Regions from separate parts of the Nonomuraea sp. NPDC051298 genome, predicted to be linked through region 1. Evidence: riboswitches for the same ligand, from Rfam matches in the RefSeq annotation. Region 1 holds a riboswitch; the other holds the start of a gene.
What was found. Region 1 has a riboswitch for glycine ahead of gcvT (glycine cleavage system aminomethyltransferase GcvT). Riboswitches for the same ligand answer to the same signal wherever they lie in the genome.

Region 1 (14,946 bases):
CGTCCCGCGCCAGCCCGGGGGCCGAGCCCTCGACGTCGATCTCGGCGTACCCCTTCGCGCCCGTCATGCGCCTGGCTACGGCCGGGGTGAAGCCGACCGCGCCGGTGTAGGCGAGCATCTGGTCCACGCCGGTGTCGATCAGGCCGACCAGCCTGAAGCGGTGCTCGGCCCCGCCGGGGTCGAGCACGGCGATCGTGTCGCCGAGCCGGAAGCCCTGACGCTGGGCGGTGTTCTCGTCCAGCACGGCGGCCTGGTCGTCGGTGCCGGGGCCGGTGCCGGAGACCACGTCGCTGCGGTCGAGCGGGCCGGTGACGATCGACAGGGCGGTGGTGGCGGCGTTGCCGGCGACCTTGCCGTCCCTGCCCAGGACGGGGGCGCTGCCGCGGACCAGGCCCTGCGCCTCGCGGACGCCGGGCAGCCCCCGTACGCGCTCCAGCACCTCCTCCGGCAGCACGCCGTCCGGTTTCCCGGGCAGGACGACCACGTCCACCTTGCCCGCGTCGGCCGTCACCCGCTGGGCGAAACCGGCCTGGACGGTGTCGTTCAGCACGAACGTGCCCGCGATGAAGCCCACGCCCAGCATGATCGCCAGCGACGTGAGCAGCAGCCTCAGCCGGTGCGCGCGCAGCCCGGCCAGCGCGGTCTTCAGCACCTCACGCCTCCAGCCGGACGAGGGTGTCCAGCACGGACTGCGGCGTCGGCGCGGTGACCTCGGTGACCAGCTCGCCGTCACGCAGGAACACCACGCGGTCGGCGTACGCCGCCGCTACGGGATCGTGCGTGACCATGACGATGGTCTGGCCCAGCTCCCGTACGGAGGCGCGCAGGAACGACAGCACCTCGGCGCCGCTGCGCGAGTCGAGGTTCCCGGTGGGCTCGTCGGCGAAGATCACCTGTGGCTTGCTGATGAGCGCCCTGGCCACGGCCACCCGCTGCTGCTGACCGCCCGACAGCTCCGAGGGCCGGTGCGCGAGCCGTTCGCGCAGCCCGACGGTCTCGATGACCCGGTCGAACAGCGCCTGGTCGGCCTGGCGGGCGGAGATGTCGAGGGGCAGGCGGATGTTCTGCTCGGCGGTCAGCGTGGGCAGCAGGTTGAACGCCTGGAAGACGAAGCCGATCCGCTCACGGCGCAGCAGCGTGAGCTGCCGGTCGCTCAGCCCGGTCAGCTCCACGTCGCCGATGTGCACGGTGCCCGAGGTGGCGGTGTCGAGCCCGGCCAGGCAGTGCATCAGCGTCGACTTCCCGGATCCCGACGGGCCCATGATGGCGGTGAACGCCCCGGTGGCGAAGGACACGTTCACTCGGCGCAGGGCGTGCACCCGGGCGTCGCCCTGCCCGTACTCCTTGCTCAGATCGGCGGCCACCACGGCGGGCGGGGCCTGACGCCGGGTCTCGGTGAGGGTCACGTCCACTCCTTCGATACATCACGAATTTTCGACGCGACTCACGCTAGGAGCGGAAATTCCCCCTTCCCTGGGCCTTGAGGAGGGACTTCGGGTGCGCCGGGAGATGACCCGGGTCAGACTTCCGGCCGATGGGAGGGCACGATCAGCCCGGCCTCGTACGCGTACACCACCGCCTGGGCCCGGTCGCGCAGCCCCAGTTTGGCCAGCACCCGGCCCAGGTGCGTCTTCACCGTCGCCTCGGCCACCTCCAGCCGGCCCGCGATCTCCGTGTTGGACAGGCCGCGCCCCACCATGAGCAGCACCTCGCGCTCGCGCGGCGTCAGCTCGTCCGCCCCCGCCATGGGCTCGCCGGTGGGGAGCTGGGCGGCGAAGCGGTCCAGCATCCGCCGCAACGTGCTCGGCGAGACCACGGACTCGCCCGCGTGCACGACCCTGATGGCGCTGACCAGGTCGGCCGGTGGCACGTCCTTCAGCAGGAACCCGGCCGCGCCCGCCTTGACCGCCGCGAAGGCGTACTCGTCGAGGTCGAACGTGGTCAGGATGAGCACCTTGGGCCCCTGGACGCGCCTGGTGGCCTCCACGCCGTCCATGGTGGGCATGCGCACGTCCATCAGGACGACGTCCACCTGCGTGGTGCGGAGCAGCTCCAGGGCCGCCGCGCCGTCGCCGGCCTCCGCCACCACCTCGATGTCCGGCTGGGCCCCGAGCACCATCCTGAACCCGGCCCGCAGCAGCTCCTGGTCGTCGACCAGCATCACGCGGATCACGCCGCCTCCTTGGTCATGGGCAGTCTGGCCAGCACCTCGAAGCCGCCGCCCCGCCTGGGGCCCGCCGACACCGCGCCGCCGAACATGCCGACCCGCTCGCGCATCCCGATCAGGCCGTGGCCGTCGGGGCTCTCCGGGGCCGCCGCGCCCCGCCCGTCGTCGGTCACGCGCACCACCAGGTCGGGGCCGGTGTAGTCGATCTCCACGGTGGCCGAGACGCCGGGGCCGCCGTGCTTGAGCGCGTTCGTCAGCGCCTCCTGGACGATGCGGTAGACGGCGAGCTGCTGCCCCTCGGGCAGCTCGGCGGGGACGCCGCCGACTCGTAACCTGGCGGGCACCGCCGAGCCGCGTACCAGCTCGTCGAGCTGGTCCAGCCCTGGCTGCGGGGTGTAGTCGGTGCCCTCGGCCTCGTTCTCGCGCAGCACGCCGACCAGCCGGCGCATCTCGGCCAGGGCGGCGCGGCCGGTCTTGGAGATGTTCATGACGGCCAGGCGGGCCTGCTCGAGGTCGCTGTCCAGGGCGTAGCCGGCGCCGTCGGCCTGCACCACGATGACGCTGACGTTGTGGGCCACGACGTCGTGCAGCTCTCTGGCGATCCTGGCCCGCTCGGCGGCGGCGGCCATCCTGGCCTGCTGGTCGCGTTCGCGCTCGGCCCGCTCGGCGCGCTCCTCCAGGCCCTCCAGGTAGCGGCGGCGGGTGTTGGCGTACAGGCCGGTCACCCAGATCGTCACCACGAGGATCGAGCCGCTGGTGAACATGCCGAGCGTGGCGTCGAGCCAGTTGACCACCGCCAGGAACACGCCCAGCTCGGTCACCAGGCACGCCGCCAGCGCCCAGCGGAACGAGCACCGGTGGGCCACCCCCCAGAGCGCGATCAGCACCGAGAAGTTCGCCGGCAGCGGGTCGATCCCCGCCAGCCACTGCGCGAAGCTGACCAGCGACACGGCCGCGAACGTGGCCAGCGGCCGGTCCCGCCACGCCAGCGGGACGATCAGCGCCGCGGACAGGCCCAGGAAGCCCGGCACGCCGAGGGAGAGGACCGCGGGGCCGGCCGGCTCGGTGGCCGCGTACGGCACCGCGAAGGCGGAGCACAGCACCGCCAGGGGAGCCACCCTGAGTGCGCTCGCCGCCTTCTCATGGCGCCTGGACCACGCGCGTACCTTGCCGAACACATCACCACGATATGTACGGCCGCCCCGGCATCGATCCGTCTGGAGGCGGAAGTCCGTGTACGACCCAGGTCTTACATGGCCGGGACCTCCACGACCAGTGTGGAGATCTTTCATGACCGAGTGCTTACGCGGGGCTTACGGTCGGCTTGGCATTCTCGTCACTGGGAGCGCCCTTCGCGGGGCGAGTAAAGGGAGATCGTGATGGCGGATCATGATCGCGACGCTGGGTCGCGCGGCGAAGAGGAAGCGCCGCGCGACCCGAACCCGGCGCAGTCGACGCGGAACCTGGACGAGCCGGGCGGAGATCGCGACCGGCTCAGGTACGGCGAACAGGCAGATCAGGCATACACCCACATCCCACCCATGCAGCCGGGTCCGGCGAGCTGGGAGCGGGAGACGCCTCGCGCGGACGGCTTCTTCCGCCGCCGACGCACCCAGGTCGTGGGTGCGGGGCTGGTAGGGCTCGTCGCCGGTGTCCTGCTCGGCGGCGTCACCGTGGCCGCCTTCAGCGATGCCGCGGAAGACCACGGCAGGTTCGGCCACGTGCAGCCCGGCTGGGCCCCGAGGGCTCCGGAGTTCGGTGGTCCAGGGGACATGGCGCGCTACTGCGAGTGGGTCGACGGCGGGGTGCGCTGCGCGGCGCCGCCCCCCGGGATGCCCGACGCCCCGAACCCCGTGGAGCCCGCGCCGGGGCCCACGAGCTACGGCTGAGCAGGGAACGGGCATTTTGTAGGCCGGTTCGTAGGGCCGGTGGGAACTTTGTAGGGCCGGTGGGATTCGAACCCACACTGACAGCCACCTAAAGACTGCGCCTCTGCCATTGGGCTACGACCCCTTTTCGCCTCTCCCGCACCTGCGGAATCGTCGGTCGGGGACAGCGAGGCGGACAGTGGAGGGTCAACCGCTCTCCCTGCCGCGTGCCGCCAATCCTACAGCCTGTGCACGGCCACGGAGCCCTCGCCGCACGAGCTTTCCGGCTCCCGGCGGCACGGGCGACGGCGTTCGCCGTCGCGCGGCCGGGCGGTCGGGCGGGGGATGCGGGCCCTCCGGTACGAGAGGACCCGCCGGTCGCTCACGCCAGACCGAGTCTCTTCTTGAGCGAGGCCACGTGGCCCGTCGCCTTCACGTTGTAGAGCGCCTGCTCCACCTTCCCGTCGCCGTCGATGACGAACGTCGAGCGGATGACGCCCACGACCTCCTTGCCGTACAGCTTCTTCGGGCCGTACGCGCCGAAAGCCTGGTGGACGGTGAGGTCGGGGTCGGAGAGCAGGGGGAAGGTCAGCGCGTCGCGCTCGACGAACTTGGCCAGCTTCTCCGGTTTGTCCTTCGACACGCCGAGGACCACGTAACCCTCGGCCGTCAACTGGCCGAGGTTGTCGCGGAAGTCACACGCCTGCTTGGTGCAGCCGGGCGTCATCGCGGCGGGGTAGAAATAGAGGATCACCCGCTTGCCGCGGTAGGCGTCGAGAGAGACGGTGCCGCCGTCGGCGGTGGGTAGCGTGAACTCGGGCGCGGCGTCGCCGGGCGCGAGCTTGGTTTCGGTCAAAGGGCCCTCCTCGAGTTCGTCCCGCCAACCTACCGGCCTGCCCGCCGTCCCGTACGGCGCGCCGACCTGACAGACTGATCACGACCACAACGTACGCGCGACGACGCGCAACGCACGGGGCCCGCCGCGAGGGCACGCGTACGGCCGGAAGGAGAGCCATGGCCGACACCGATCCCGACGAGCTGGAACGCCGGATCGCACGGACCCGCGCCGAGCTGGCGCAGACGGTCGACGCCATCGCCGACCGGGTGAGCCCCAAGCGGGTCGCCGAGCGTACGGTGGCCGACGTCAAGAGCAGGGCCGGGCACTTCGTGGCGTCCGTCGGCGACGCGCTGGGCGTCACGCCGCGGCCGGTCGAATACGCGGACGACCCCGATCGCCTGTGGGAGGAAGAGCGTCCGCCCGACCTTTCGCCGGTGCTGATCGGCATCGGCGCCGTACTGGTCGTGGGGGCGGCCGTCGTGCTGTGGCGGCGTCGGCGCCGCCGCTGATCGCCCTCGGAGCCCGGTCGCGCCGCGCCATCGGGGCAGATCGCGCCGCGTCATCGGGGTCTGCCGTACCGCTTCAGAGGAACGTGCGGCCCTCACCCCGGTAGGTCGGCACCGACTCCACCACCGTGTCGCCCTCGACGAGGTGCAGTTCGTCGAAGCGTTCGCACAGCTCACCCGCCTTGGCGTGCCTGAACCACACCCTGTCGCCGATCCGCAGGTCCCCGGCCGCCTGGCCGAGCAACGGGGTCTGCACCTCGCCCGCGCCTTCGTCGGGCGCGTACCGCAGCCCGGCGGGCAGGTACGGCTGCGGCAGCCGATTCGGCCCCGGCGTGCCGGAGGCCGGATAGCCGCCGCCGAGCACGGCCACCGCGTCCGGCCCGGGACGCCGCACCACCGGCAGGGCGAACAGGGCGGCAGGACGTCCCGTGAACCGCCGGTAGAAGTCGAACAACCGGGGGTGGAACAAGCCCGACCCGGCGGCCACCTCGGTGATCGCCTTCTCGCGCACCGTGCGCTCGACCGAGCCGGTGCCGCCGCCGTTGACGAACTCCAGGTCGGCGACCTGGCGCACGGCGTTCACGACGCGTCCGCGCCGCAGGACGAGTTCCCTGGCCGAGCGGGTCTGCATGAGCCGGACGAGCCGGGCGTAGGCGGCGTTGCCGGGCGGGTCGTCGCCGAGCCCGGCGATCTGCGCCTCGTACGCCATCAGCCCCGCCAGCCGGAAGCCCGGGCGCGCGGCGATGTCGGCGGCCAGGTGGACGGCCTGCTCGGGCTCGCGTACGGGGGAGCGCAGCACGCCCGCCCTGAACCTGCCGCCGAGTGCGAGGTAGGCGGCGTCGACCTCGATGCAGGTCCTGATCTCGGACCGGGGGCGCGCCGCGGCGACGGCGGCCTCGACGAAGTCCAGGTGGGCGGCCGAGTCGACGGTCACGGTGATGTGCCGGGCGGCGTCGGCGTCCCCGGCCAGGGCGGCCAGCGCCCGCCGGTCGGCCGTGGGGTAGGCGACGAGGATGTCGGTGAAGCCGTGCGCGGCCAGCCAGAGCGCCTCCGGCAGGGTGAAGGCCATGATGCCCTGGAAGCCGTCCATGGCCAGGATGCGATCGAGGAGCGGGCGGCTGCGTACGGACTTGCTGGCCACCCGGATCGGCTTGCCGGCCGCCCGTCTCACCAGGTCGGCCGCGTTGGCCCGCATGGCCGCCAGGTCGAGGATCGCGAACGGTGGTTCGAGGCCCGCTGTCGCGCGGTCGTAGCGCCGGCGGTCATCCATAGGGGAAGCGTAACGACATATGGGGCAAATGAACATGAGGCTTGTTCGTGTTACTCGGCGGCCCCGTAATGTTCGGGCAAACCGGCGGCGAGGGCGCGGTCCAGGCCAGGCCGGAACCATGTACGTCTGTCGTTGTGATGACCACGCTTCAGCAGATGCTGCCCGGTGCCGCGGTCACCCCGCGGCACACCGGACTGCGCAGGGCGAGCAGGGTGCTCAGGTCGGCGCGCACGGTGCCGGGGGCTCTGGTCGCGGTCACGCTGGCCGCAGGGCTGGGGGCGAGCACGGCCGAGGTGGTGTCGGGGCTGCTCGGCGCGCCGCTCGGCTGGGTCCCGGTGAACGAACTGGTCGACCTCGCGGGCAAGAGCACCTGGCCGCAGACCGCCACCCTCGCCCTGGCCATGGCGGGGGCGGGCACGTTGATGCTGCTGCTGGCGGTCGTGCCCGGCCGTACCACGCTGGTGCCGGTGGAGACGTCCGACCCGCTGATCGTCATCGGCATCACCCGCCCGGGGCTGCGCCGCACCCTGCGCGCGGCGGCACAGCAGGTGGCGGGGGTGGACAGAGCCCGCGTACGGCTGCGCAGGCGCACCATCGAGGTCACGGTCATGACCAGCGCCGAGAGCTCCGGCCAGATGCTCAGGCAGGTCGGCACCGCCGTGGGCGACCGCCTGGCGGGCGTGGGCACCCTCGGCACGGGCGAGGTCGTGGTACGCCTGCGCAGGAGGGCCGCCTGATGCGCCAGTACACCGGCAACCGCGTCGGCCTGGCCGTCGTCGGGGGGATGCTGCTGGCCCTGGGGATCTACGCGTGGCTGCGCGGCCACGACCGCCTCTTCGGTCTGCCGCCGGGCGCCAAGGTGCTGCCCGCGCAGACCCACAGGACGCTGGCGGAGGACCCCTGGCCGCTGTGGATGCTGGCCCTGGGCCTGCTGTTCCTGGCCCTGGTGTCGCTGCGCTGGCTGCTGCTCTGCCTGGGCTGGGGACGCCGCGGCGCCCACAACGGCACGGGCACCGCGATGCTGTTCGTCGGCCTCAAGGGGGTGGACGGACTGGGCCGGGCGGGGGTGCGGGTCGGCGAGGACGGCCTGCGCATCGGCCTGACCTGCCCGGCGGCGGCCGACGTGGGCTCGGTGGTGAGCAAACTGGACCAGGACATCGTCGGCCGCATCCGCCGCGAGGTCCGCGACGACGAGTGCCCGGCGGTCGTCCGCCTGCACGTACGCCGCCTGGTCAACACTCGATCACGTTGACGGCCAGGCCGCCGCGGGGGTGCATGGTCCCGTCAGCCGGGACGATACTCGGGTGACAACATGGCCTGGAGGTTCGCGCGGGCCTGATGCATGTCCGAAATTCGGTCCCATTTGGCCGATTGAGTGATTATCTCTTTCGCTCGATCATTCACGCGGGCGGAGCTGATGAAGGGCAGCGCGCGGGTGAGGTTGTGCATGCCGTTGGCGGCGAGGGCGGGGTTGCCCGCCCGGATGGCCGTCTGTGCCTGGCGGCCGAGATATTGCGCCTGAAAGAGCGGGGACCATTGCCCCATGGCGTCCGCCGCTTCGTGGAGAAGTCGATCAGCCTGGTCGTACTCGCCCAGGCTGCTCAGGCCGATCGCCACGTCGCCGCTGAGGGCCGCTTCGGAGAACGCGCTCAGGCCGGAGGTGTCCAAGGCGCTGTCCAGGGCGCGCCTGGCCTCCTTGGCGCCGCCCTTGATCGAGGCCAGCGCGCGGCCCAGGCGCATGTGCAGGCCGGCGCGGCGGCTGGGGGGAAGGTCGGGGATCCGCAGTCCGCGCTGGGCGTGCTGGATCGCGCGCATCGAGTCGCCGCGATAGAGGCTGACGCGGCTCAGCGCGTCGTATGCGCGTGACCGTGCCGACGGGTCTTCGGCATGGTGAGCCAGGTCGAGGGCGATCGTCCCGGCATGCTCGGCCTGGGCGAGCCTGCCCGCGTCGTACAGGGCGAGGCTTACCTGGTAGAGCAGGTCGGAGGCCGCCGTCCGCAACTCGTCTCCGAGCGGCCGGGCTTTCAGTTGGTCGATGTGCCGCACGTGTCCGAGGGCGCGGGCGGTGAGAGGCAGCCCTCCGAGTTCGTAGCGGCCTCGCGCCAGACTGTCGGCCAGTGCGCGCACATAATCCGGATCGAGGTACGGATTCGAGCTGACCCCAGATGGAACGAACACCACCGATGCGGCGGCTGCCAAGAACTCACGGCGCTCCACTGGCTCCTCCACAGACGGCGTGAATCGCACCTCCCAGCCGACGCGCGCAAGCAGTTCCGTCGCCCGAGCGAGACCCGTATCGGCAACCCCGTTGCAGATGCGAGAGATCCACGCTTGGGATATCCCCAGCTCACGGCCGAGTTGTCGCTGAGTCCAGCCGCGTTGTTTCATGATCGCCGCAAGGGCCTCGGGGAGCGTCCGAACTTCCACTGGCTGAGCGTATGACGGAGAGGTATCAGCCCGACAGGTGCCTTATACGTCTGAGGAATACCCGTGCTGGTATGGCGGAAACGGTTGGGAGAGCATGGGCCGCCCGAGCGGTGAGACACATCGCGATTACTCGGCGTGATGGCGACCATGGAGGTGGACGGTGCTGACTCGTGAACTGCCGGAGGGCATGAGCGAAAGCCTGGAATTCCCTCGCGAACGCATCTCGGAAAAGCTGGCAGGTGAGCACGACAAGATTCTGACCGGGCTGCAATCGCTGCTCGCCGAGCGCGGCATACACGCTCGGATCCTCGAATGGCTCAAACTCTCGCTACATTCCGGCGGCTTTCGGCGTCCGTACGAATGGAGCCTGGATCGGTACGCCCCGGAACTCCACGTGTTCGGCCCCGAAGGCCGACGCGTCGCCACGATCCGCATGGCCGTACGGTCGCGGGCGTACGTCGTCGACCTGGCGCAGGTCGGCGAGCCCGGCGCGATGGCGCCGGACAAACGCCACACGATCCCTGCCGGTCATCCGGCGAAAGCCGCCGCCCTGATCCCCGGCTTCCTCCCGGACCTGCCCTGACACTGGACGGCCTTCGAGAACTCGGCCGGTGTCGCGCCGAAGACCCTCTTCATACAATGGGTGATCAGCACTCGATCACGTTGACGGCCAGGCCGCCGCGTGAGGTCTCCTTGTACTTGTCCAGCATGTCCTGTCCGGTGATGCGCATCGTCTTGATGGCCTTGTCGAGGGCGACGAAGTGGCGGCCGTCGCCGCGCAGGGCGATGCGGGCGGCGGTGATGGCCTTGTTGGAGGCGACCGCGTTGCGCTCGATGCACGGGATCTGGACCAGGCCGCCGATCGGGTCGCAGGTCAGGCCCAGGTTGTGCTCGATGCCGATCTCGGCCGCGTTCTCCACCTGCTCCGGCGTGCCCCCGAGGACCTCCGTGAGGCCGGCCGACGCCATCGAGCAGGCCGAGCCCACCTCGCCCTGACAGCCCACCTCCGCGCCCGAGATCGAGGCGTTCTCCTTGAACAGCACGCCGATCGCGCCGGCCGTGAGGAGGAAGCGGATGACGCCCTCGTCGTCGGCGTGGGGGACGAAACGGGAGTAGTAGGTCAGCACGGCCGGGATGATGCCGGCGGCGCCGTTGGTGGGGGCGGTGACGATGCGGCCACCGGCGGCGTTCTCCTCGTTGACCGCCAGCGCGAACAGCGTCACCCAGTCCATGGCCTGCAACGGGTCCTTCTCGGCCGGCTCCGACTGCAGGCGGCGGTGGAGCTGGTTGGCGCGGCGCTTGACCTTCAGGCCGCCGGGGAGCACGCCCTCCTTGGAGATGCCGCGGCGTACGCACTCGGACATGACCTGCCACAGGCGCAGCAGTCCCGCGCGGATCTCGGCCTCGGTGCGGCCGAACGCCCGCTCGTTCTCCAGCATCAGCGCGGAGATCGACAGACCGGTGTTCGAGCAGTGCTTGAGCAGCTCCTCGCCGGTGGTGAAGGGGTAGGGGAGAACGGTGTCGTCCGGCTTGATGCGGTCGGCGCCGGTGGCCTCCTCGTCCACGACGAAACCGCCGCCGACCGAGAAGTAGACCTTCTCCCGCAGGCGCTCGCCGGAGGCGTCGAAGGCGGTGAAACGCATGCCGTTCGGGTGCTCGGGGAGCGAGATCTTGCGTTCGAAGACGAGGTGCTCGCCGACGACGAAGGGGATCTCGTGCGTGCCGAAGAGCTGGACGGTGCCCGACTCGCGCATGGCGGCGACGCGGGCGTCCACGGTGTCGACGTCCACCAGTTCGGGCTTCTCGCCGGACAGGCCGAGCAGCACGGCCTTGTCGCTGCCGTGGCCCTTGCCGGTCAGGCCGAGCGAGCCGTACAGGATGGCCTCGACGTGCGCCACCCGGTCGAGCAGGCCGTCGTCGTGCAGACCGCGGGCGAACTTGTGCGCGGCGGCCATCGGGCCGCCCGTGTGGGAGCTGGACGGGCCGATGCCGATCTTGAAGAGGTCGAAGACGCTGATCGCCATTGATGGGCGCCTTTCAGGCAGGGCCGGGGCCCGGATCACGAGCCCCGGCGCAAAAGGGTCAGGAGCCGTCCGAGGTGAAGGCGGCGTACTCCTCGGGGGTGAGCAGGTCGCCGGGGTCGCCCTCCACGCGTACCCGGAACATCCAGCCGTCGCCGTACGGGTCGCTGTTGGCCAGGCTGGGATCGTCAACGACGGACTGGTTGACCTCGACGACCTCGCCGCCGACAGGCGTGTAGATCTCACTCACCGACTTGGTGGACTCCACCTCGCCGACCGAGTCACCCGATTCGACGTTCGAACCGACGTCGGGGAGCTGCACGAAGACGACGTCACCAAGGGATTCGGCGGCGAAGGCCGTGATGCCGACGGTCACGGTGACGCTGTCCTCGACACCGCGTACCCACTCGTGCTCCTTGGTGTAGCTCAGGTCGTCAGGGATGTTGCTCACTTGTTCCTCCTGTAAAAGGGCAGCTCGATCAGGTCCACAGGTTCTTGGCTGCCCCGGATGTCCACGGCCAGGCCAGATTCGGCCCCAGTGTCGACGTAGGCCATGGCAATGGGCTTCCCCAGGGTCTGGGAAGGCGCACCGCTGGTGACCTCGCCGACGACGACGCCGTCTTTGGTCACCGGGTAGCCGTGGCGCGGCACCCGGCGGCCCCGCGCGACCAGGCCGACGAGCCGGCGCCGTGGCCGGTCGTCCTTGACCGCCTCCAGCGCCGCCCTGCCGACGAAGTCGCCGGGCTTGTCGAATTTCACCACTCTGCCCAGCCCCGCGTCGAACGGGGTGAGCCGCGCGCTCAGCTCGTTGCCGTACAGCGGCATGCCGGCCTCCAGCCGGAGCGTGTCGCGGCTGGACAGGCCCGCCGGCTTGAGCCCGTAAGGCTCGCCGGCCGCCACGAGCGCGTGCCAGAGCGGCACCGCGTCCTGGTTGGCGACGAACAGCTCGAACCCGTCCTCGCCGGTGTAGCCGGTGCGGGCGATGAGCGCCTGCCGTCCGTCCACCAGGCCGGGCAGGCCCGCGTAGTACTTGAGGCCGTCGAGGTCGGCGTCGGTGAGCGTGGCGAGGATCTCCTGGGCGCGGGGCCCCTGGACGGCGATCAGCGCGTACTGCTCGGAGCGGTCCTCGACCACCGCGTCGTACGCCTTCGCGCGGTTCGTCAGCTCGGTCGCGACCTTCTCGTAGTTCGAGGCGTTCGCCACGACCATGTACTCGTCGTCCCCGAGCCGGTAGACGATGAGGTCGTCGAGCACCCCGCCGCGCTCGTCGACGATCATGGTGTAGCGGGCCCGCCCGGGAGCGAGTGCCGACAGGTGTCCGACCAGGGCGTAGTCGAGCGCCTCGCCGGCCTGCGGCCCCGTCAGGAAGATCTCGCCCATGTGGGAGAGGTCGAACAGCCCGGCCGCCTCGCGGACGGCCCTGTGCTCCGCGGACTCGCTGCCGTAGCGGAGCGGCATGAGCCATCCCGCGAAGTCGGTGAGCGTGGCGCCGAGGCTCTCGTGAACGTCGCGTAGCGGTGTCGGTCTGGACATTGGTCGCACCTCAGGACAGGAGTGGATGCCAGCATCCTCCCCCTCTGTCATCGGTGCCTGAGAGCTTCGCCCGACTTTTGCCGGACTTTCACCTTCGGCGAGGCCGCAGGGACCTGCTTTCCAGAGACACCGTGGCCGTACGGTCCTTTGCCTTGAGAGGTTCGCGGGGAGGGCTTGCTCCTTCAGGGGCCCTGACCGGCTGTCAGGGCTCTCTCCCGCACGGTTTCGCCGGTGATGTCCGCCAGCCTAGTGCCGTTACGGGGCTCTTGTCGCGTCGCACGGCCGCTCGATGGCTCCTCTCGTGGGACGGTCAGCAGGCCCTGACGAGCGCCTCGAACAGCGCGTGGTCCTCGGCCGCCTCCGGATGCCACTGCACCGCCATCGTGAACGAGCCGGAGGAGACCGGCTCCACGGCCTCGATCGTGCCGTCGGCGGTGGTGGCCGTGACGGTCAGGCCGAGGGCGAGGCGGTCGACGGCCTGGTGGTGGTAGTGGGGCACGGTCACCGGGTCCGTCCCCAGCGCCTCGGCCAGGCGGGTGCCGGGAACGGGGACGATCGGCAGGTCGCCGAAGTGGCCGGGTCCTGGGCAGTGGCCGGTGTGCCCGACCACGTCGGGCAGGTGCTGGTGGAGGGTCCCGCCGAGGGCCACGTTGAGCACCTGGAGGCCGCGGCAGACGCCCAGGTAGGGCAGGCCGCCGTCGAGGGCGGTCGCGAGCAGCGAGAATTCGGCCTCATCACGAAATTTGCGGACATAGCCGGTTTGCTCTTGCGGCTCCGCGCCGTACCTGGCCGGGTCGATGTCGCCGCCGCCGGCCAGGACGAGCCCGTCGAGACCCCGTACGACCGAGGCGGGCTCGCCCGCCGGAGGCAGCAGGACCGGCTGCCCACCGGCCCGTACGACCTGCTCCACGTACGCGTACGGCAGCAGCGCCGCGGTCGTGTCCCGCCACACCGTGAACGTGGCGGACTCGACGTAACACGTGATGCCGATGACCGGACGCCGCACCGCGACCCCCTCTACAGCGGCGTGACGTAGGCGCCGGAGATGCCGCCGTCCACCAGGAACTCGCTGGCCGTGATGAACGAGGCGTCGTCGCTGGCCAGGAACGCCACCGCGGCCGCGATCTCCGACGCCTCGGCGAAGCGGCCCACCGGCACGTGCACCAGCCTGCGCTGCGCCCGCTCCGGGTCCTTGGCGAACAGCTCGCGCAGCAGCGGCGTGTTCACCGGTCCAGGGCACAGCGCGTTGACCCGGATGCCCTCCCTGGCGAACTGCACGCCCAGCTCCCGCGACATCGCCAGCACCCCGCCCTTGGAGGCGGTGTAGGAGATCTGCGAGGTCGCCGACCCCAGCACGGCCACGAAGGACGCGGTGTTGATGATCGAGCCCTTGCCCTGGCCGCGCATGTACGGGATGACGTGCTTGCAGCACAGGTAGACGCTGGTGAGGTTCACCTCCTGGACGCGGCGCCAGGCGTCGAGCCCGGTCTCCAGGATCGAGTCGTCGTCGGGCGGCGAGATGCCGGCGTTGTTGAAGGCCACGTCCACGCTGCCGTAGGTGTCGTGGGCCGTGCGGTACATGCGGACGACGTCGTCCTCGCTGGTCACGTCGGCGCGGACGAACAGGCCGCCGACCTCGTTCGCGGCCTTGACGCCCGCCTCCTCGTCGATGTCCGCGCAGACGACCTTGGCCCCCTCCTCCGCGAACCTGCGGGCCGTGGCCAGCCCGATCCCGCTGCCCGCGCCGGTGACGACCGCCACCCGATCCTGCAACCGCTGCATGTGCCTCACTCCGTGTCCGACTGGTCGTTCACTCCGTTGAGATGAAGACGTTCTTGGTCTCCGTGAACGCCGCGAGGGCGTCCGGGCCTAGTTCTCTGCCGAGGCCGGATTGCTTGAAGCCGCCGAACGGGGTCCAGTAGCGCACCGAGGAGTGGGAGTTGACCGACAGGGCGCCCGACTCGACGGCCCTGGCCACGCGCAGCGCCCGCCCGACGTCGCGGGTCCAGATCGAGCCGCTCAGCCCGTACGGGGTGTCGTTGGCGATGCGTACGGCCTCGGCCTCGTCCTCGAACCGGGCCACCGACACCACCGGGCCGAAGATCTCCTCGGTGAACGCCCGGTCGGTGACCCCCGAGGTCAGCACGGTCGGCGGGAACCAGTAGCCCTTGCCCTGCGGGCAGGATCCGCGCAGGTAGGGGGTGCCCTCGACGAAGCCCTGGACCCGTCCGAGGTGCTCGGCGCTGATCAGCGGGCCCATTTCGGTGGACTCGTCGAGGGGGTCGCCGACCTTCACGCCCAGCACGGCGGGGGTGA
Region 2 (14,946 bases), on a different contig from region 1:
GGGCGGGAACTCTTCGTCGCGAGTTTCGCCCCCGTACTTCGCAAACATGGCTATAAGGCACTTCAAGTGCATTTCCTGGGCAAGGCCGCCATGTTCAATCTCATGTACGCCTTCCCCCTCCTCTTCCTTGCCTCCCACGCCGGATGGTATGCCGAAACAGCGCAAATTGTCGGGTGGGCATTCGCGCTCTGGGGAACGGGACTGTACTGGTGGTCGGGCCTGCTGTACGTGGTGCAGGTGCGCCAACTGGTGAAGGCGGCCAAGAAGGAGTGATCGGGTGAAGGCGGTCGTCATGGCGGGCGGGGAGGGCACTCGGCTGCGTCCGATGACCGCCAACCAGCCCAAACCCCTGCTCCCGGTGGCCAACCGCCCGATCATGGAGCACGTCCTGCGCCTGCTCAGGCGGCACGGCATCACCGAGACCGTGGTGACCCTGCAGTTCCTGGCCGCCCTGGTGCGCAACTACTTCGGCGACGGCGACGAGCTGGGCATGAGCCTCCAGTACGCCACCGAGGACCTCCCCCTGGGCACCGCGGGCAGCGTCAAGAACGCCGCCGACCGCCTCCGCGACGCCCGATTTCTCGTGATCTCCGGCGATGCGCTAACGGATATCGATTTATCCGACATGATCCGCTTTCACCGCGAAAATCAGGCTTTAGTGACCATCGGGCTCAAGCGAGTCCCCAACCCCCTCGAATTCGGGATCATCATCGTGGACGAGGAGGGCCGCGTCCAGCGCTTCCTCGAGAAACCCACCTGGGGCCAGGTCTTCTCCGACACCGTCAACACCGGCGTCTACGTCATGGAGCCGGAGGTCCTCGACGCCGTGGCCCGTGGCGAGCCGGTCGACTGGTCCTCCGACGTCTTCCCCGACCTCCTCCAGCGCGGCGCCCCCATCTACGGCTACGTCGCCGACGGCTACTGGGAGGACGTCGGCACCCACGACAGCTACCTCAAGGTCCAGGCCGACGCCCTGTCCGGCCGGGTCGAGCTGGACCTCGGCGGCTTCGAGCTGTCGCCCCGCGTCTGGGTCGCCGGCTCCGCCACCGTCGACCCCGACGCCGTGCTCAGGGGCCCGCTGCTCATCGGCGACTACGCCAAGGTCGAGGCGGGCGCCGAACTGCGCGAGTTCACCGTGCTCGGCAACAACGCCGTCGTCCGCGAGGGCGCCGTCCTGCACCGCGCGGTCGTGCACGACAACGTCTACCTCGGCCCCGGCGCCCACCTGCGCGGCTGCGTCATCGGCAAGAGCACCGACGTGATGGCCGGCGCCCGGATCGAGGAGAACGCGATCATCGGCGACGAGTGCGTCATCGAGGCCGAGGCGTACGTCTCCAGCGGCGTCAAGGTCTACCCCTTCAAGACCATCGAGGCCGGCGCGGTCGTCAACACCAGCGTCATCTGGGAGTCGCGCGGCCGGCGCGGCCTGTTCGGCCCCAGGGGCGTCAGCGGCCTGGTCAACGTCGAGATCACCGCCGAGCTGTGCGTCCGCCTGGCCGGCGCGTACGCCACCACCCTGCGCAAGGGCGAGTACGTCGTCACCTCCCGCGACTGCTCGCTCGCCGCCAGGGCGCTCAAGCGGGCCGTCATCGGCGCGCTCACCGCGAGCGCCATCAACGTGCTCGACCTGGAGGCCGCGCCGCTGCCCGTCGCCCGCTTCCACACGGCCAGGGTGTCGGCCGCGGGCGGCCTTGCGCTGCGCACGACCCCCGGAGACCCGCAGAGCGTGGACATCGTCGTCATGGACGACCGGGGCGCCGACCTGCCCCCGGCCGCCCAGCGCAAGCTGGAGCGGGTCTTCTCCCGCCAGGAGTTCCGCCGCGCGTTCCCCGGCGAGATCGCTGAGCTGGCCTATCCCTCCAGGGCCGTGGAGGACTACACCCACGAGCTGCTGCGCACCGTCGGCGTGAACGGCGTCGGCGACATGAAGGTCGTCGTCGACTGCGCCGGGGGCACCTCCTCGCTGGTGCTGCCCTCCCTGCTCGGCCGCGTCGGCGTCGAGGTGCTCACCGTCAACGCCCGCCTCGACGACGTCTCGCCCACCGAGACGCTGGCCGAGCGCCGCCGTGGCCTGCAACGCCTGTCGGAGCTGGTCAGCTCCTCGCGGGCGGCGTTCGGTGTGCGCTTCGACCCGGTCGGCGAGCGCATCGCCCTGGTGAACGAGCGGGGCCGGCTCATCGACGACGAACGCGCCCTGCTGGTCGTGCTCGACCTGGTCGCCGCCGAGCGCAGGGGCGGCCGGGTGGCCCTGCCGGTCACCACGACCAGGGTCGCCGAGCAGGTCTGCCGCTTCCACGGCGTACAGGTGCAGTGGACCCCCACCGCGCTCGACGCCCTCACCTCGGCCGCCGCCGGACCCGACATGATCTTCGCGGGCGACGGGCGCGGCGGGTTCGTGGTGCCGGAGTTCAGCCACGCCATCGACGGCCTGGCGGCGTTCCTGCGCCTGCTGGGCCTGGTCGCCCGCACCCGGCTGTCGCTGAGCCAGATCGACGCCAGGATCCCCGAGGTGCGTCAGCTCCGGCGTACCGTGCCCACGCCGTGGGCGGCCAAGGGCGCGGTCATGCGCTCGGTCATCGAGGCGGCCGAGTCCGAGCCGGGCGGGCGCCGCGTCGACACCACCGACGGCGTGCGGGTGACCCGCGACGACGGGAGCTGGGTGCTGGTGCTGCCCGCCGCCGCCGAGCCCGTCACCGGTCTGTGGGCCGAGGCCGCGGACCTGGACGCCGCCCAGTCCCTGCTCGAACGGTGGGCCCGCATCGTGGAACGGGCCGCGAAACGAGCCGTTCCTGGGCCGCGGACCGGCCCTGTCACATAGCGTGATCGGAAAGGGTTTGCCGATGATGTGCCCAGAGAGTGCCGCAAGATCGTAATGTAGAAACGCGCGGCGGCATGGACCACGGGGCGGGGGCGACGGTAACTTTGTCTGCGTCCGAACCACAGTGCAGCGCCCCGCCTTGACCTTTGCCGCTGATCAGCGTAAGTTGCGGCATTCGCAAACTTGAAAAAGCGAAGCGAGGCGCGCCCCTGAGCACCGTCGCCGCGTCTTCGCGGTAGGAGGCCGAGCCGATCGATGCCGAGCGTCTACTGCACGCAGTGCGGGCACGCCAACCCCGAGGATGCCCGTTTCTGTTCCCGTTGTGGGTCACCGCTGACCAGGCCCGAGGTCTCCGGGGACACCACGTCGACGATCTCCGTCGCGGGAATCGAGGCGTACGAGGCTGAGACAGGCGACATGCTCCTGGCCGAGCGGGCGCTCGTCGAGCAACTGCCGCCGGGCACGGCATTGCTCACCGTGACCAGGGGGCCCAACCAGGGCAGTCGCTTCCGGCTCGACAAAGAGCTGACGACGACCGGGCGGCATCCCGAGAGCGACATCTTCCTCGACGACATCACGGTCTCCCGCCGGCACGTCGAGTTCTACCGCCACCGCGGCGGCCAGTTCTCGGTGCGCGACGTGGGCAGCCTCAACGGCACCTACGTCAACCGGGAGCGGATCGAGGAGGTTCCCCTGCACTCCGGAGACGAGGTGCAGATCGGCAAGTTCCGCCTCCTCTTCCTGATGCGCGGCCACGCCGGCGTATGACTTCCCAGGCGGCACGCTCGTACATGAGCATCGGGGAGGTGCTCGCGCTCCTGCAGGGCGAGTTCCCCGATGTGACGATCTCCAAGATCAGGTTCTTGGAGGGCGAAGGGCTGATCGAGCCCGAGCGCAGCCCCTCCGGTTACCGCAAGTTCACGCACCTGCACGTGGAGCAGCTCCGGTTCATCCTCACCGAGCAGCGTGACCACTACCTGCCGCTGCGGGTGATCAAGGACAAGATGGCGGAGAGCTTCGGCCTGCCGCGCGCCGTGCAGCAGGCCCAGGAGGTCAGGCTCAGCCGGGCCGAGCTGATCGAGGCCGCCGGGATCGACGACGAGACGCTCGGCGAGCTCGAAGACTACGGCCTGCTGGCCCCCGTGGCCAGACGTTACGACGAGGAGGCGCTCAAGGTGGCCCGCACCGTGGGCGCCCTGGCCCGCTTCGGCCTGCACGCCCGCCATCTGCGTGCGGTCAAGGCCGCCGCCGAGCGTGAGGCGGGGCTGGTCGAGCAGGCCGTCGCGCCCATTCTCAAGCGGCGCGCCCCCGGGGCCATCGGCGAGGCCGACGAGGTCGCCAGAGAGCTGTCCACGCTCCTGCTCGACCTGCACGCATCCCTTGTGCGGACGGGCGTCCGATCGGTCCTGGGGCGCTGAGACCGTAGCGGGCTGGGAGGCGAGGGCGCATTCCAGGCCCGCTGGGTGTTACGTTGAAGTGCAGTAGCCAGTCAACAGAAGCGATGATCGAAGAGCTGTGCCGGGTGACCGGTCAGGAATACGGAGCAGCCCGTGTTGCAGATGGAGGTCGTGGGCGTTCGAGTAGAAATGCCCACAAATCAGCCGATCGTCTTGCTCAAGGAGGCACACGGGGAGCGGTTCCTTCCTATATGGATTGGCATGACGGAGGCCACGGCCATCGCCCTGGCCCAGGCTGAGGAGCCGCCGCCGAGACCGCTCACGCACGACCTCTTCCGAGACGTGCTGAGCGCGCTGGGTGTCGGCTTGCGCGCGGTCAACATCGTCGCCCTGCGCGACGGCATCTTCTTCGCCGACCTGGTGTTCTCCAACGGGGTCGAGGTGAGCGCGCGGCCATCCGACTCGATCGCGCTCGCCCTGCGCACCGGGGCGCGTATCTTCGCCAGCGAAGAGGTCGTCCAGGAGGCCGGGGTGATCATCCCCGACGACCAGGAGGACGAGGTGGAGAAGTTCAGGGAGTTCCTTGACACGATCACTCCCGAAGACTTCGGCAGGGCGGGGTAGGTATTTCAGTGCATTTACGCTTCACGACGCGCCGAGCCGGATCGTTGACTGAGCATGGTCACGGTCCTACGGTGCAAGTGAAACCCGTGGTCGCCCTTTACGAACCCCCAGATCAGGCCGCGGGATGAGAGAAAGCCGGAGGTCCGCGTGGCGGTCAGCAGCGGCGAGGGAAAGACGGCCGGCCAGGAAGATCCGGTGCGGCGCGAGAGCGCGCGGCAGCGTGCCGGGGAGCAGGGCCTGCTCTTCGACGAACAGCCGGCGGCACTGCCGGACGACATCGGTTACCGTGGGCCGACGGCCTGTGCGGCGGCCGGCATCACCTACAGGCAGCTCGACTACTGGGCGCGCACGGGCCTGGTGGAGCCCACGATAAGAGCCGCCCACGGCTCCGGCTCCCAGCGGCTCTACAGCTTCCGCGACATCCTGGTGCTCAAGGTCGTCAAGCGGCTGCTCGACACCGGGGTGTCCCTGCAGCAGATCCGTACGGCCGTCCAGCACCTGCGTGACCGCGGGGTCGCCGACCTCGCGCAGATCACGCTCATGAGCGACGGCGTCAGCGTCTACGAGTGCACCTCGGCCGACGAGGTGATCGACCTGCTCCAGGGCGGCCAGGGCGTGTTCGGCATCGCGCTCGGGCGGGTCTGGCGGGAGGTCGAGGGCTCCCTCGCGGAGCTGCCGGGGGAACGCGCGGCGGTCGAGGACACCGTCCCGGCCGACCATCCCGCTGACGAACTCGCCCGCCGCCGCCGCGCCCGGCGCATCGGCTAGCCGCCTCCGACCCTCTTCGACGGCCCCTCCCGCGCCTGGACGGGGCCTCGCGCCCGGGGCGCCGCCGCCCCCATGGACGCCTCCCGCATCGGCGCCGAGCGCCTCACCGGCCTCCATGCCACGTCACATCGCACAGTCCAGCCACACGTGGCACAACCCAGCCACACACGGCAGAACCTGGCCACACACGGCAGAACCTGGCCACACATGGCCCAGCCCGGCCACCGCGCAACTCCCGCCACCCCGGCCGCACCTCCCACTTTGGCCACACCGCCACTCTGGCCGCACCCGCCACACCGCGCTCCCGTGACCTACGGCTCCTGAGTGCCCGCCGAGGCGGGCACCGTCCGTCGCTCCGGAGCGCCTGGCGGGCCTCGTGCCCGCGACCTCCGCCTCACGGCGAAGACTTTGCGACGTGCGGAAGGGGGCGTGCGGTGCGGTGAGCGGCATTCGCGGCTTACCGTAGTAATCTAGGACAGCAAGGCTGACGACCCCGTGCGGGAGAGTCCCCGGGCCCCCAGGGCGCCGGGGCGCCGAAGGAGCAACCCTCCCCGGAATCTCTCAGGCATCTGTACCGCTCGGGCGAGGCAACTCTGGAAAGCAGGCGCGCCCGCCAGGCGTGCCTCACCGACGGTGCAAGCCCTACCGCGGGGTGAAGCTCTCAGGTCGCGGCACCGTGCACATCGCGGGCCCGCGCTGACAGAGGGGGAGACCCGGCACGCCCGCGCCCTGGCGCCGGTCTCCATAAGCCTCGGGAGGCACACCCCATGACCGATCTGTCAGCTCCGCCGTTCTCGTCCAGGCACATCGGGCCGTCGGAGTCCGAGCAGCAGCGCATGCTCGAGGCCGTCGGCTTCGAATCCGTCGCGGACCTGGTGGCGGTGGCCGTGCCCGAGGCCATCAGGGCCAAGGACCGGCTCCGGCTGCCCGCCGCGATCGGCGAGGCCGAGGCCATCACCGAACTGGGCGCGCTGGCCGGGCGCAACCGGGTGCTCACCTCCATGATCGGCCTGGGCTACCACGACACCGTGACGCCCGCCGTCATCCGGCGCAACCTGCTGGAGAACCCGGGCTGGTACACCGCCTACACCCCGTACCAGCCGGAGATCTCGCAGGGCCGCCTCGAGGCGCTGCTGAACTTCCAGACCGTCGTCTCCGACCTGACCGGCCTGCCCGTGGCGGGCGCGTCCCTGCTGGACGAGGGCACGGCCGCGGCCGAGGCCATGACGCTGGCCCGCCGGGCCGGCCGGTCGAAGAGCGACGTGTTCGTGGTGGACGCCGACGCGCTGCCCCAGACCAAGGCCGTGCTCGCCACCAGGGCCGAGCCGCTCGGCATCCGGCTCGTGGAGCACACGCTCGACGGGGACCTGCCCGAGTGCTTCGGCCTGCTCGTGCAGTATCCGGGCGCGTCCGGGCGGCTGCGCGACTTCCGCGCCGTGGCCGCCGCCGCCCATGAGGCCGGGGCGCTCGTCGTGGCCGCCGCCGACCTGCTGTCCCTGACGCTGGTGGCCGCCCCCGGCGAGCTGGGCGCCGACATCGCGATCGGGTCCTCGCAGCGGTTCGGGGTGCCCTTCGGGTATGGCGGGCCGCACGCGGCGTACATGTCCGTACGGGAGGGGCTGCAGCGCCAGCTCCCCGGCCGCCTGGTGGGCGTGTCGGTGGACGCCGACGGCGACCCCGCCTACCGCCTGGCCCTGCAGACCCGCGAGCAGCACATCCGCCGCGAGAAGGCCACCAGCAACATCTGCACCGCGCAGGTCCTGCTGGCCGTCATCGCGAGCATGTACGCCGTCTACCACGGCCCCGACGGCCTGCGCCGCATCGCCCACCGCGTGCACCGCCACGCCACCGCCCTGGCCGAGGGGCTGCGCGGCGCGGGCGTGGAGGTCGTGCACGGCGAGTTCTTCGACACCGTGCTGGCCCGCGTGCCCGGCCGGGCCGCCGAGGTGGTCGCCGCCGCCGTCGAGCGGGGCGTCAACCTGTGGCAGGTGGACGCCGACCACGTCTCCGTCGCCTGCGACGAGAAGACCGGCGCCGCCGAGGTGGCCAAGGTATGGGCCGCCTTCGGGGTGATCGTCGGCGGCGACGTCGACGCCGGGAACGCCCCCGACGCGCTGCCCGCCACGCTGCGGCGCGAGAGCGCGTACCTGACCCACCCGGTCTTCCGCAGCCACCGCTCCGAGACCGCGATGCTGCGCTACCTGCGCAGACTGCAGGACAAGGACATCGCGCTCGACCGTTCGATGATCCCGCTCGGCTCCTGCACGATGAAGCTGAACGCGACCACCGAGATGGAGCCGATCACCTGGCCCGAGTTCGCCGCCATCCACCCGTACGCGCCGGCCGACCAGGCCGAGGGCTACCGCGACCTGATCGGCACGCTGGAGAGCTGGCTGGCCGAGGTGACCGGCTACGACGCCGTCTCCATCCAGCCGAACGCGGGCTCGCAGGGCGAGTTCGCCGGGCTGCTGGCCATCCGCGCCTACCACCGCGCCAACGGCGACGAGGGGCGCGACGTGTGCCTCATCCCGTCCTCCGCCCACGGCACGAACGCCGCCAGCGCCGTCATGGCCGGCATGCGCGTCGTGGTCGTGGCCTGCGACGACGACGGCAACGTGGACCTGGCCGACCTCGACGCCAAGATCGACAAGCACCGTGCCGCGCTGGCCGCGATCATGGTGACGTACCCGTCCACGCACGGCGTGTACGAGGAGAGCATCACCGAGGTGTGCGCCAAGGTGCACGAGGCCGGCGGCCAGGTGTACGTGGACGGCGCCAACCTCAACGCGCTGGTCGGCCTGGCCAGGCCGGGCGACTTCGGGGCCGACGTGTCCCACCTCAACCTGCACAAGACCTTCTGCATCCCGCACGGCGGCGGCGGCCCCGGCGTCGGGCCCGTCGCGGTCCGCGGCCACCTGGCCGCCTACCTGCCCGGCCACCCCCTGCACGACGACGCGCCGGTCGGCCCCGTCTCCGCGGCCCCGTACGGGTCGGCGGGCATCCTGCCGATCTCGTGGGCGTACGTCAGGATGATGGGCGCGGAGGGGCTCAAGGCCGCCACCGAGCAGGCCATCCTCTCGGCGAACTACCTGGCCAGGCGGCTGTCCCCGCACTACCCGGTGCTCTACACCGGCCGCGGCGGCCTGGTCGCGCACGAGTGCATCGTCGACCTGCGCCAGATCACCAAGGAGACCGGCGTCACCGTGGACGACGTGGCCAAGCGGCTCATCGACTACGGCTTCCACGCGCCGACCATGTCCTTCCCCGTGGCAGGGACGCTCATGATCGAGCCGACCGAGAGCGAGGACCTCACCGAGCTGGACCGGTTCGTGGACGCGATGGTCGCCATCCGCGGCGAGATCGCCAAGGTGGCCTCCGGCGCCTACGACAAGGTCGACAACCCGCTGCGCAACGCGCCCCACACGGCCGAGTCGGTCAGCGCCGACGAGTGGCCGCACCCGTACACGCGCGGCGAGGCGGCCTACCCGCTGCCGTCCCTGCGCGACGGGAAGTACTGGGTGCCGGTGCGCCGCATCGACCAGGCCCACGGTGACCGCAACCTGGTGTGCTCCTGCCCGCCGCTGGAGGCGTACGAGGACTGAGGGGACCTGCCGGGGAGACGACCCAGTCCTTCGGCGTCAAGTGAGCAGACATGATCGCCAGAAGTCGTTAGGCTCGGTGCGACCGCCGCCCCTAGGAGCTCCCTTGACGTCCTCAGAGCTGGAGACCCCGCCTCTCGACACCGCCCGCCTCCTGGCCGAACGCGGTGACCTCGACGCCGCCGCCGCCATCCTGGGCCGGCTCGCCGCCGACCCCGACGAGCCCGACCGGGCGCAGGCCGCCGTCGGCCTGGCCGTGGTGCTGGAGCAGCGCGGCGACGTCGAGGCCGCCAGGGCCGCCGCGCGGGCGGCCCTGGCCACCGGCCACCCGGAATACGCCGCCCAGGCCGCCTGCCACCTGGCCCAGGGCTTCGAGCGGGAGGGGCGCGCCGAGCAGGCCAGGGCCGCCTGGCAGGCCGTGCTGGGGGTCGGCACGGCCGCGTACGTGCCGCTGGCCCATCTCGCGCTGGCCCGGCTGGCCATGGAGACGGACGACCCGGCGGCCGGCCACCTCGACGAGGCCGAGAAGGAGCTGCGCTCGGCCGTCCGCGCCGGGCTGGAGGCGGGCGACGACCAGATCGGCGCGCACGCCGCCCAGCAACTGGCCGAGCTGCTGCTGGAGCACGGAGAGCCGGGAGCGGCCGCCGAGGTGCTGCTGGACGCCCTGGAGTTCGCCCCCGGGGACGAGGTGCCCGGTCTGCGCGTCCGGCTCGGCATCGCGCACCTGGAGCTCGCCTGCGCGGAGTTCGCCGAGAGCGTGGAGGCCGGGGCGGATCCGCGGACCGGGGCGCTGGCCATCGAGCTGCTCGCCCGTACGCTGCCGCTGCGGGGGAGGGACGAGGACGCCGGCCGGGTCTGGACGTACGGGCTGGAGCACGAGGACGAGACGCTGGCCGCCGAGGTGCGGCTGCGCTACCACCGCGAGGTCTGACCGGCCCGCAGGCCCTGTCGCGGGGCTCCTAAGGGCTCCTAGGGGCGGCGCATCGTGGCCATGGCGGCCGCGATGTTGACGACCACGATGGCCAGCCACGTCACCAGCAGCCCGGCGGGCCCCGCGCCGTCGGCCGCGATGGCCGTCAGCGGCACGCCGATGGCGAGCGAGCCGAGCACGATCGGGACCATCGGATGGCCGCTCTGCCGCCGCCGTTTGGGAGCGGGGAGGGCGCCGTGCTGGTCCAGCTCGGCCCGGACCCGATGGGTGATCGTGGCGTCGAGGCGCTCGACGAACGAGTCGATGAGCGCGGCTTCGTAGTCAGGACCCAGGTCGCGGCGCGCGTCGAAGGTGGCCTGCAGGTCGTCCCGGAGGCGATTGTCTGGCATGGATCTCATCATCCCCGGTGCGCGCCGCGCCGTCATCCGCCCTGAGAGCCAGGCCCGGGTCCTCCCCAGGTACGGTGCTGCCATGCAGGTGATGACCCCGAGAGGGCCGGCGCTGGTCGAGATCGACGACGTCGCCGACCCGCGGCTGCTGCTGGTCCTGACGCACGGCTCGGCCGGGGGAGTCGACGCTCCCGACCTGCTGGCCGTGCGCGCGGCCGCGCTCGCGGTGGGGGTCGCGGTGGTGAGGGTGACGCAGGCGTTCCGGGTGGCGGGGGCGCGGGCGCCCGGCTCGGCGGCCAGGCAGGACGAGGCGTGGGAGATCGTCCTCGACGAGGTGCGCGCGCTGCGGCCGGGGCCGGCCCTCGTGCAGGGCGGGCGGAGCAACGGGGCCCGGGTGGCCTGCCGTACGGCCAAGGTCGTCGGCGCGGCGGCGGTGGTGGCGCTGGCCTTCCCGCTGCACCCGCCGGGGAAGCCGGAGCGTTCCAGGGCCGACGAGCTGCGCGGGGCCGGGGTCGACGTGCTGGTGGTGAACGGGGATCGCGATCCGTTCGGCGTGCCCGACGCGGCGGACGCGGCGCGGCTGGTGGTGCTGCCGGGGGAGGGGCACGATCTCAAGCGTGACCCCGCCCGGGTGGGCGAGGTCGTCGCGGAGTGGATCGTCCGCTACGCGTAGGCCCGGCGTGCGGCGGCCGGTGCCCAGCGGGTGGCCCGGCGAATGGTCCGGTGAGTGGCCCAGCGGGCGGCCCAGTGAGTGGCCCAGTGAGTGGCCCGGTGGGTGGTGCTGCGGGTGGCGCCCGTGGAGGGCGCTGAGGAGACGCCGGGGCCTGTGGGCGGCGCTGAGGAGGCGCCGCGGCGGCGCTCAGGTCGACGCCGGTGGGCCGGGAGGCCGGGGCCGGAGGCCCGCAGGGCGTCCCGGTAGGGTGTGCCGGCGATCAGGCCGCGCCGACCACGGGCCGGTGCGGGGCGATGACGGTGCCGCTGGGAAGGAGCTCACCGGTGTCATCGAACAGGACGACGCCGTTGCAGAGCAGGCTCCACCCTTGTTCGGGGTGGCAGGCGAGGGTGCGCGCCGCTTCGCGGTCGGGCGCCTCGGCAGCCGGACAGGCCGGGTCGTGCGGGCACATCGGCGTGCCTCCGATATCTCGTGGGATGCTCCCGTTGTGGAGGGGCGGGAGCGTGGCTCGGGTTGTTCTACTGGCAAGTATGCGACGTGTGTCACGCTTTCCGACATAAGTTCGTGAGAACTGTTACAGGAGGGTCCCCGGACGTGTGACCTTCGACACAGCGTGCCTTATGCAGGATAACGGTCCAAGCGCGACACGCGCATCACGTTTGCAATCCCTTGAGCAGAGCGTCGAGTCCGCGCTCGAAGTCCACATCGGCTCTTTCGTCTCGCCTGACCCACTCGTCAACCTCCGGATCGGCCCACCCCGACTGCTGCACCTCGACGGCCACGCTGCCGAACACGAACGCCCGCAGCGCGCGTACGGCGTCGGCGGCGTCGCCCAGCCCTCCGTCGGCGAGCTGCTCCGTCTGCTCCCTGATGGCCAGGGCCGTGGCCCCCTTGGGCGGCTTGGTCAGCGCCAGGGCCAGCACGCCCGGGTGCTCGCGCAGCAGCTCCCTGCCCGCCCGGCACCACGCCCTGGCCGTCTCCTGCCAGGTGGGGCCCTGCTCGACGTGGACGGTGGTGACGTGCTCGGCCAGGGCGTCCATCAGCGCCTCCTTGCCGCGGGGCAGGTGGTGGTAGATGGCCATGGCCTCCACCTGCAGCGCGTCGCCGAGCCGGCGCATGGTGAGCCGCCGCAGGCCCTGGCTGTCGGCGATGTGGAGCGCGGCCTCGATGATGCGCTCGTGGGACAGGGGGACCGGCGGTCTCTTTGCGGGCATGGTGATCATCTTACTATGTAAAGGGCGCCGGGCCCGGGGCGATTTCCGCCCGTGTCGCCGGACGGCGTAACCTTGGCCGTTGAACGAGTGCCGACAGTTTGGAAGGGCCGGGCCGATGGCGTTTTTCCGTCCGCGGGTGAGCCGGGAGGCAGAGGTCCGCTACCACGCGGACCAGGAGATCTCCAAGAGCTTCCCCGAGATGCTCGACAAGGCCAGGCAGGCCGAGCGGACGCTGTGCGACCTGCGGGCCGCCGTCGCCGACGAGATCGAGCTGCTGGGCGCCGGCCGGGCGTTCGACCAGGCGCTGACCGAGGCGCTGCGGGCCGCCGAGGCCGGGCAGCGGGCCACGTTCGGCGTGAAGTCCTATGACGACCGCATCGCCCGCCGCAAGGCGAAGGCCACGCCGGCCGGGTCCATGTGGACGGCCGAGGTCGAGCGGCTGCGCACGATGCGCGAGGACAACCGGATGTGGGGCATCCCGCGCCTTCCCCGTCCCGTCCCGTCCATAGTCTGACCAGCCCGGCTGACCGGCCCGAGTAGTCGGGGCCGCCCTCAGGGGAGCCGCTTTCCGCGGTTCGGCGCCGAACAAGTCGAGGAAGAAGGGGTTACCGCCGACCGGCGATAACCCCTTCTGGCGCGTCTCGCCGCTCGCGGGACGGCGTGCGGATGTACACGGCCGACCACGTGCGGGAGCGGGCGCAGCGACGGGATCACGGATCGCTGATGTCCGGCCGTCGCGGGCGGCCGAAGTCGAGGGCGTCCATGCCGAACGGCGAAAGACGCCCGGCTGGGGCGGCCCGGCCGGGCGTCTCGCTGTGCTTCTCGACGCTGGAGAGCGATCGCGGTGTTGCGACGACCCCTTGAATCCGCCGTACCGCTAGCTCGCCCAGTCGAGCAGCGGGCGGGTGTTGCTCGGGTGGCGCAGCTTGGACAGCGACTCCTTCTCGAGCTGCCTGATCCGCTCCCGGGTCAGCCCGAGGTGCTTGCCGATCTCGTCGAGCGTGTGCGGCTTGCCGTCCACCAGGCCGAAGCGCAGGGCCATGATCTTCGACTCTCGCGGCGAGAGGTTGTCGAGCACGCCCCTGAGCTGGTCGCCCAGGAGCTGGCGGTCGACGATCTCCGACGCCTCGGGGGAGTCGACGTCCTCGATGAGGTCGCCGATCGTGGTCTCGCCGTCCTCGCCGATCGTGGCGTTGAGCGAGATCGGCTGCCGGCTCGTGCGCAGCAGCTCCTCGATCTGGTCGGGCGTCTTGTCGAGCTCGACGGCCAGCTCTTCCGGCGTGGGCTCGCGGCCCAGCCGCTGGTGCATGTCGCGCTCGACCCGCGACAGCTTGGAGAGCATCTCCAGCACGTGCACGGGCAGCCGGATCGTACGGGCCGAGTCGGCGAACCCGCGCTGGATGGCCTGCCTGATCCACCACATCGCGTACGTGGAGAACTTGAAGCCCTTGGTGTAGTCAAACTTCTCCACGGCCCTGATGAGCCCCAGGTTGCCCTCCTGGACGACGTCCAGCAGGGACATGCCGCGATCGGTGTACTTCTTGGCCACCGAGACCACCAGGCGGAGGTTGGCCTCCAGCATGTGGTCCTTGGCCTCCTTGCCGTCCTCGACCACCAGGCGCAGCTCGTCCTGGACGGCGGACGAGAGCCCGGGCTGGGACTCCAGCTTGTACTCGGCGTAGAGCCCGGCCTCGATGCGCCTGGCCAGCTCCACCTCCTGAGCCGCGGTGAGCAGCGTGCGGCGGCCGATGGACTTGAGGTAGGTGTGCACCGAGTCGCCCATGACGGACTGGGTGTCGTCGAGGTCGATCGGCTCGTCCTCGGTGTCGTCGGCGGTGATGGCGAGGTCGTCGGGGACGTCCTCCATGTGCTCCGGCTTGGGCTCGGCCGGCGTGACCGCCCTGGCCGCCTCGCTCGCCACGGCGGACGACGCGGACGACGACACGGACACAGCGGCGGTTTTTGCCTCGCCCGCCTTGCGGCGGGTAGTCTTTGCCCGCGAGTCCTTCTTGGCGGAAGTCTCCTTCTTCGGGGTGTTCTTCTTGGGGGCGGTGGTGCTGAGAGACGGCTTGTTCTCGGCGGCCAGGCTCACGCCGGTCTCCGACAGCTCACGCAGGATAGTGCGGCCTTCAGAGGGGCTGATGCCGGCCCTCGCGAACGCGTCACGCAGCTCCGCCAGAGAAAGGTGACCCTGGGCTCGCCCTCGTTCAATGAGCTGGTCGAGAGTCGCGGGTGGGGTCGCCACGGCGGTTCTGGGCATGAGGACACCTCCTCCGTACGGAGTGGAAGCGATCAGGCAGGTTGTGGTGGGGCGGCTTCGCGTCCGCACGGCGCACCAGTATCAATAACGCCCATCACCGTCATTTGTTCCCGGGTGTCCATGCGAGATAAAAAAGGGGCGGATCCGCCCTACAGAGCTGAACCGCCCCGGGACACGTCCTATTCCCGCACCTCGACATCGCCCGACCCGACCGCGTAGTCGCCGGGCGACACCTCGGGCATCGGCATCGGCTGGGCGTCTTCCATGCGCTGG

Region 2: linked by a shared signal. The riboswitch ahead of gcvP (aminomethyl-transferring glycine dehydrogenase) and the one ahead of gcvT (glycine cleavage system aminomethyltransferase GcvT) in region 1 are both predicted to bind glycine.

Annotation. Positions count from the first base shown of each region.
Region 1 is NZ_JBVJIM010000004.1:192,153-207,098, reverse strand. Features, by position in the region: gene ACZ6S0_RS14585 (ABC transporter permease) at 1-652, opposite strand, end outside; gene ACZ6S0_RS14580 (ABC transporter ATP-binding protein) at 654-1,406, opposite strand; gene ACZ6S0_RS14575 (response regulator) at 1,520-2,173, opposite strand; gene ACZ6S0_RS14570 (sensor histidine kinase) at 2,170-3,345, opposite strand; gene ACZ6S0_RS14565 (hypothetical protein) at 3,547-4,056, shown strand; tRNA gene ACZ6S0_RS14560 (tRNA-Leu) at 4,108-4,180, opposite strand; gene bcp (thioredoxin-dependent thiol peroxidase) at 4,418-4,891, opposite strand; gene ACZ6S0_RS14550 (DUF3618 domain-containing protein) at 5,050-5,382, shown strand; gene ACZ6S0_RS14545 (amino acid deaminase/aldolase) at 5,456-6,649, opposite strand; gene ACZ6S0_RS14540 (DUF6286 domain-containing protein) at 6,787-7,386, shown strand; gene ACZ6S0_RS14535 (hypothetical protein) at 7,386-7,901, shown strand; gene ACZ6S0_RS14530 (helix-turn-helix domain-containing protein) at 7,934-9,076, opposite strand; gene ACZ6S0_RS14525 (hypothetical protein) at 9,237-9,659, shown strand; gene ACZ6S0_RS14520 (L-serine ammonia-lyase) at 9,724-11,100, opposite strand; gene gcvH (glycine cleavage system protein GcvH) at 11,159-11,548, opposite strand; gene gcvT (glycine cleavage system aminomethyltransferase GcvT) at 11,545-12,630, opposite strand; glycine riboswitch at 12,673-12,756, opposite strand; glycine riboswitch at 12,761-12,858, opposite strand; gene ACZ6S0_RS14505 (gamma-glutamyl-gamma-aminobutyrate hydrolase family protein) at 12,941-13,636, opposite strand; gene ACZ6S0_RS14500 (3-oxoacyl-ACP reductase) at 13,648-14,412, opposite strand; gene ACZ6S0_RS14495 (aldehyde dehydrogenase family protein) at 14,441-14,946, opposite strand, start outside.
Region 2 is NZ_JBVJIM010000013.1:64,944-79,889, forward strand. Features, by position in the region: gene ACZ6S0_RS31970 (CDP-alcohol phosphatidyltransferase family protein) at 1-273, shown strand, start outside; gene ACZ6S0_RS31975 (sugar phosphate nucleotidyltransferase) at 278-2,818, shown strand; gene ACZ6S0_RS31980 (FHA domain-containing protein) at 3,074-3,586, shown strand; gene ftsR (transcriptional regulator FtsR) at 3,610-4,236, shown strand; gene ACZ6S0_RS31990 (bifunctional nuclease family protein) at 4,369-4,839, shown strand; gene ACZ6S0_RS31995 (MerR family transcriptional regulator) at 4,987-5,607, shown strand; glycine riboswitch at 6,096-6,194, shown strand; gene gcvP (aminomethyl-transferring glycine dehydrogenase) at 6,375-9,209, shown strand; gene ACZ6S0_RS32005 (tetratricopeptide repeat protein) at 9,313-10,137, shown strand; gene ACZ6S0_RS32010 (hypothetical protein) at 10,176-10,526, opposite strand; gene ACZ6S0_RS32015 (alpha/beta hydrolase family protein) at 10,609-11,199, shown strand; gene ACZ6S0_RS32020 (DUF5999 family protein) at 11,459-11,650, opposite strand; gene ACZ6S0_RS32025 (TetR/AcrR family transcriptional regulator C-terminal domain-containing protein) at 11,853-12,413, opposite strand; gene ACZ6S0_RS32030 (hypothetical protein) at 12,550-12,927, shown strand; gene ACZ6S0_RS32035 (RNA polymerase sigma factor) at 13,291-14,673, opposite strand; gene ACZ6S0_RS32040 (hypothetical protein) at 14,853-14,946, opposite strand, start outside.